DNA from 2 places in the Pseudoalteromonas sp. APM04 genome. Region 1 is predicted to be linked to the other one. Evidence: predicted binding sites of a transcription regulator. Region 1 holds the regulator's gene; the other holds the start of a gene.
The links. The regulator sigma-54, encoded in region 1, starts transcription at its own class of promoters, with help from an activator protein. The targets are predictions, from matches to a motif close to GTTGGCACGNNNNTNGNNT.
Positions count from the first base shown of each region.

Region 2: the regulator sigma-54 is predicted to act here: its motif matches at 1,153-1,171, upstream of MTP24_RS13140 (DUF1328 family protein).

Region 1 covers NZ_CP094441.1:561,577-564,765, forward strand. The annotation lists gene ptsN (PTS IIA-like nitrogen regulatory protein PtsN) at 1-54, opposite strand, end outside; gene hpf (ribosome hibernation promoting factor) at 59-346, opposite strand; gene MTP24_RS02630 (RNA polymerase factor sigma-54) at 373-1,872, opposite strand; gene lptB (LPS export ABC transporter ATP-binding protein) at 1,942-2,667, opposite strand; gene lptA (lipopolysaccharide transport periplasmic protein LptA) at 2,664-3,189, opposite strand, start outside.
Region 2 covers NZ_CP094441.1:2,844,142-2,847,330, forward strand. The annotation lists gene oadA (sodium-extruding oxaloacetate decarboxylase subunit alpha) at 1-431, opposite strand, end outside; gene MTP24_RS13135 (OadG family transporter subunit) at 443-688, opposite strand; gene MTP24_RS13140 (DUF1328 family protein) at 1,211-1,384, shown strand; gene MTP24_RS13145 (hypothetical protein) at 1,436-1,627, shown strand; gene MTP24_RS13150 (YcxB family protein) at 1,758-2,225, shown strand; gene csrA (carbon storage regulator CsrA) at 2,277-2,468, opposite strand; gene MTP24_RS13160 (aspartate kinase) at 2,560-3,189, opposite strand, start outside.

The DNA of each region.
Region 1 (3,189 bases):
AAAAAGGACCGCAGCTTTACTGCAGTCCTGGCATATAAGTGAACTTAATTTCATCATATTAGTGTCGAGCAAGCTTCTCTTTGTGTTTAATTACTTGACGGTCAAGCTTGTCAATCAATGAATCAATAGCTGCATACATATCTTGATGTTCAGTGGATGCGAATAATTCAGCACCACTTACATGAATAGTTGCTTCTGCTTTTTGATTTAATTTTTCTATATCGAGAATGACATGAACATTATTAATATGATCAGAGTGCCTTTCTAGCTTCGCAAATTTGGTATTTATATAGTCTCTTAATGAATCAGTTAGTTCTACATGACGACCAGTTAAATTTAGTTGCATAAGCATTACCCTCTTTGTTTAGCGTCTTAGATCAGGCTCTTTCGCTGATTTGACGGTGGAATAGCAAGAGATTCGCGATATTTTGCGATTGTACGTCTCGCTACTTTAATTCCTTGCTCAGCCAATATATCCGCAATTTTGCTATCACTCAATGGTTTTGCTGAGTTTTCTGCTGCGATTAATTTTTTAATAAGTGCACGTATTGCCGTAGATGAACATTCTCCACCATTTTCGGTACTTACGTGGCTTGAGAAAAAGTATTTAAGCTCAAATATTCCACGCGGTGTGTGCATATACTTTTGCGTAGTTACGCGCGAAATTGTTGATTCGTGCATTTCTACCATTTCGGCAACATCATTTAAAACCATCGGTTTCATGGCTTCTGGCCCGTGTTCAAAAAAGCCCTGTTGTTGTTTAACAATACAGTTAGTTACTTTTAAAAGTGTATCATTTCTACTTTCTAAGCTTTTTATAAACCATTTAGCTTCTTGTAAATGTGAGCGAATAAATTGACTGTCGCCGCTTGATTTAACTGTACGTGACATTGCTGCATATTGGCTGTTTACACGAATTTTTGGCATGCTGTCTGGGTTTAACTCTACAATCCAGCGGCCTTTAATTTTTTTAACTGACACATCAGGTATTACATACTCAGACTCTTCTCGTACTATTGTGTCTGCAGGCTTAGGGTTGAGCGTATGAATAAGTGTCATTACTTCTTTAAGCTCATCTTCTTTGAGCTTCGTTTTTTTCATTAATGTACGGTAGTCACGAGCAGCTAACAAATCAATGTGCTCTGTTAAAATCATTTTTGTTTCATCAATAAAAGGCGTGCCTTTATCAAATTGATTTAACTGAATACACAAGCACTCTTGTAAGCTACGTGCCGCAATACCCACTGGGTCAAATAGCTGAATGCGCTTTAAAACCGCTTCTATTTCGTCAAGTTCAACCTCAACGTCATCGTCGTTATCTTGATTAAAGCTCTCTAAAATCTCTTCGCAGCTGAGTGTCAGTATGCCTGAATCATCCACCGCTTCTACAATAGCAATAGCGATGGCTTCATCTGTAGGGCTAAATGGCGTTAATTGTAATTGCCACATTAAGTATTCGTGAAGCGTTTCAGTTGATGCGCCCTGATATATAGACTCATCTTCAGGCATTGGGCCTGAAGATGATGCAGGGGCTGCACTCATATACTCATCCCAGCTAACATCCATTGCCATGTCGTCACTTACGGTATCTTTAGCAAGCGCTTCACCACTGTCTTGTTCATACTCGCTAGGGGCTTCATCGGCAGATACGGTTACTGTAACTTCATCGTTATCTGCTTTTTGCTCATTTTTGCCCGCAAGATCATCGGCATAGTCTTGCTCCTCAACCTCAAGTAATGGGTTGCTGTCGAGCGCTTCTTGTATTTCTTGCTGAAGATCCAATGTACTCAATTGCAGCAAGCGAATAGCTTGTTGCAACTGAGGTGTCATTGTAAGTTGCTGGCCCATGCGCAGCTGTAGTGATTGCCTCATGTATCTCTAACAATCCTTTTAAGTTGTTATAATTAATACTAGCAGATGCTTATAAATAAGGCGTAAATGTTACAGCCTAAATTGCTCGCCTAAATATACATCGCGTACAGTTTTATCATTTAATACGTGTTCAGGGGTACCAGAAGCAATCAGTTCCCCATGAGAAACAATGTAGGCTTTTTCGCAAACATCAAGGGTTTCTCTTACATTGTGGTCTGTTATTAATACGCCAATACCACGGTTTTTTAGGTGTTCAATAATTTTTTTAATATCTAATACTGAGATAGGGTCAACACCGGCAAATGGTTCGTCTAACAAAATAAACTTTGGATCTGCAGCTAAAGCACGTGCAATCTCCACTCGGCGACGTTCTCCGCCCGATAATGCCATACCTTTGCTGTCGCGAATGTGTTGAATGCTAAATTCATCCAATAGATTATTTAATGTTTCTTCTCTGGCTTGTTTAGTGAGCTCCTTTCGAGTTTCTAAAATAGCCATTAAGTTTTGATACACTGTTAATTTTCTAAATATAGACGACTCTTGTGGTAAGTAGCCAATACCTAATCTAGCACGACTGTGCATAGGTAAAAGCGTAATATCGTTATCATCGATAGATATTTTGCCTTTGTCGCTAGGGACTAAGCCTACAATCATGTAAAAGGTTGTTGTTTTACCTGCGCCGTTTGGCCCAAGCAAGCCTACAATACTGCCAGCTTTAACTTCTAGGCCCACATTTTTTACAACTTCACGGCCTTTGTAGCTTTTGGCTAGTAGCTCTGCTTTTAATGTGCTCATGGTTGGCCTTTGTCATTTTTTTTAGGCTCCACAGGCACTAAGATAGTGTGTACACGGTCAGTTGAGCTTTCATCTTTTTCTGCGCTAATAAGCTGCTGTTCTATATCGTAGGTAATGCTTTTAGCATTCATTTTTTGCCCAGCTTGAGATATCTCTGCATCTCCAATTAATGTTAAAAAACGCGTTGAGACATCGTATCTAACTTCATTAGCGCTGGCGCTCATTATTGTGCCGTCGGCTTGTTTTTCTTCAAAATATGCAGGCGTACCTGTGGCAATTAACAATTGCTTGTTGTCGCCTAGCTCATCACGCTTGTGAACCTCAAGGCGGTCTGCGGTAATTTTTCTGTCGCCATGAATAATTTCAACATTTTTTTCGAAGATACCTACGTTTTCTTTTAGTTGACCCTCTTGTTTATCCGCACTAATCGAAATTTGATTTGCAGAAATTGGCGCTGTTGGTTCAGCGGCATTAGTACCTAATGCAAGTATAAATGTTGGAATAATAAAGAGTGTTGATAGT
Region 2 (3,189 bases), 1.2 Mb from region 1:
GAAATAGTACCTTGAGCATGAGCACCTACTTTTACAGCCGCTTTAATCGCAGTTTCTAAGTTACGCACATCATTCATTGCATCAAAAATACGAAAAACATCAACACCGTTTTTGTGTGCGCGCTCAACAAACTTTTCAACAACATCGTCAGCATAATGGCGGTAACCTAATAAGTTTTGACCGCGTAATAGCATTTGCTGCTTAGTATTTGGCATCGCTTTTTTAAGCGCACGAATACGCTCCCACGGATCTTCACCTAAATAACGAATACAAGAATCAAAGGTCGCACCGCCCCACGATTCAATTGACCAGTAACCTGCATCATCTAATTTACTTGCAATCGGTAGCATGTCATCTAAGCGCATACGCGTGGCAAGTAATGACTGATGCGCATCACGAAGAACCAATTCTGTTAATTTTAATTTAGCCATGTGTGTGCCCCTTATTTGTTATTTGATTTGTACTGAGCAATGGCAGCACTAATAGCAGCGATGTGCTCATTTGGCACACCTTGAGATTTAAACGATGGTGACTTAACTGGAGTCGCAACTTCAGCAGGGCTAAAACGCGCCACTAAGTTAGACATTATTGTAACTGCGCCAATTAATATCGAAAGAAAGACAAACACTCCAACCATACCTGTTAGCATTAAGCTACCAGCGGTTGTAAGTACAGCACCTATATCCATTTTTCTCCCCTTGAAACCCATATCGAAAATAAAAAGTCGATTTAGTTAAATATTTATTCACTAGATAATAACAAAACAAATATCTTTGTCTAGCCATTGTAAATTGGTAAAACCAATTAAAATAAAAATAACATATAACCAAATTTATTAACCACAGTAAAAACCCTTACTCATCAACACCCCATAATACACAAAAAAAATACTCACTATATTTTTAAGCTATGGCTGAATTTCTAACAAAGCCGAATTCCCCGTACTTTACTGAACCTAAAATCACTCATAATATGTAGAAAAAAACAAACTTGTTAATTGGTCTTACCAAGAAGGGCTTTTTTAAGCACCCTTTAATTGCAACCTGCACTTGTGTGTGAATAAGTTACACAACCCAACGTAAAAGTTACCAATCAAGCAAACTCAAAAACACAGAAAAAAACATAAACAACTGATATTAAACAAAAATATATCATGGCACGCAACTAGCATTAACTATTGTGTACAAATTTGATAACCAAGGAGAAAACAATGTTACGCTGGACAATCACATTTTTAGTTATTGCTTTAATCGCTGCAGTGTTAGGTTTTGGTGGCATCGCGGGTGCCGCAGCTGGTATAGCAAAAATTATATTCTTTATTTTTATAGTACTTTTAGTTATTTCGTTAGTTTCAGGTGCGCTGCGTGGTAAATCGCCCAGGTAGGCATATACTCAACTAACACTACAATTTTATTTATTTACAAGGAATTACACTATGAACTCTACAACTTTAAAAGCAGCACTAATTGGTCTTTTCGCAAGTTTTTTCATCATGGGTTGCCAAGATAACAACGCAGAAGAAGCCGGTGAACGTATTGATGAAGTAGTAACAGATGTACAAAACTCTGTTGAAGATACGTGTGAAGAAGTAAAAGAAGGCGTAAACGCTGAAGAAACTAACTGTTAATAGTTAGTATATTAAAAAAACGGCCACCTGGCCGTTTTTTTGTGCCCGAAATAAATGCACGCATTATAAAGCTGCTCATTTATAAGCGAACTTGCTAAAATATATAAAACGATTTTTAAAGCAAGGCACTATGTCATTTTCAACAACCTACACACTTGATAAACCCTACTTTTATGAATGCTTTGACGAGTCACTTCCTTACAGTAAACGCGCTCAGCCTAAGTATTTTTTACTGGTACTATTAGTTTCGCTTGGTTTATTTAGCATTTACGGTTTAGCTGATCATTATTTAGGAACATTTTTGATCATGGTTGCTGTACTCGAATGCGTTGCTTTTTATTATCGCAGGCCATGGTGGGTAACCAGACAAATGTTTAGCAGAGCATCAGGCTCAGAGGTTACGCTCACTTTTGATGATGAAGGCATTAAATCGGCAAACCATTACAAAAGCTATCAGCTCGCTTGGCAAGACATCACTGACGTAATCGAAACACCACAGGGCTTATTGATAAAAAATAAAAACAACATGCAATATATCTCTAAGCAAATACTCACAGATGAAATGCTCGACTTTATAAACAAAAAAGCCACTCAATGAGTGGCTTTTTGGCTTAGCTAAATAAATTATTTAGTTAAGTATACGTGTTGATTAAGCATTGCCCGGATTAGGGTTAGACTTTTCAGCTTGTATACGCATGTAAATCTCTTCACGATGCACTGAAACGTCTTTTGGTGCATTTACACCAATTCGAACTTGATTTCCTTTAACTCCTAAAACGGTAACTGTTACTTCGTCACCGATCATAAGGGTTTCACCTACTCTACGAGTTAGTATTAGCATTCTCTTGCTCCCATGTTCCAATAAAAATTATAAGATTCCGCTTATCCATATTAATGAAAAATAGACTAAAAAGTAAGTAAAAACTCACTATCTATCTACTTTCCGTTAAAAATACTTTGTGTAATGCACGAACAGCCAGTTCGAGGTACTTTTCATCTATTAAAACTGAAATTTTAATCTCTGATGTAGACACTAAAACTACATTAATATTTTCATTTGCTAAGGCATCAAAAAATAAACTAGCAACACCCCAGTGCGATTTCATTCCCATACCAACAGCAGATACTTTTGCAATGGTTGTTAGCCCGATTATATTTTCAGCACCTAAAGACACCTTTTGCTCGGTTAGTAACTCAAGCGCTTGCGGGTAGTCGTTCGAATGCACAGTAAAAGCATAGTCTATTTTTTCAAAGATATGATTAACTTGATTAATCATATCTATTTCGATGCCGTTATCAGCAAAAAGTTTCAATATTTTTACAAGATTTTGAGTGCCGCTTTGCACACTCTGTACCTTAATTAAGCACTCATCTGCATTAAATGCAATACCCGAAACAACTTTACTTGGCATATCGTCTTCCTCAAACGTAATCAATGTTCCTTCATCGGGATTAAAGCTCGAAAGCACCCTTAATGGAACATTGTGTTTACTTGCCGCCTCAACAGAACGAATATGCAATACTTTAGCACCTAAGCTTGCTAACTCTAGCATTTCAGCAAA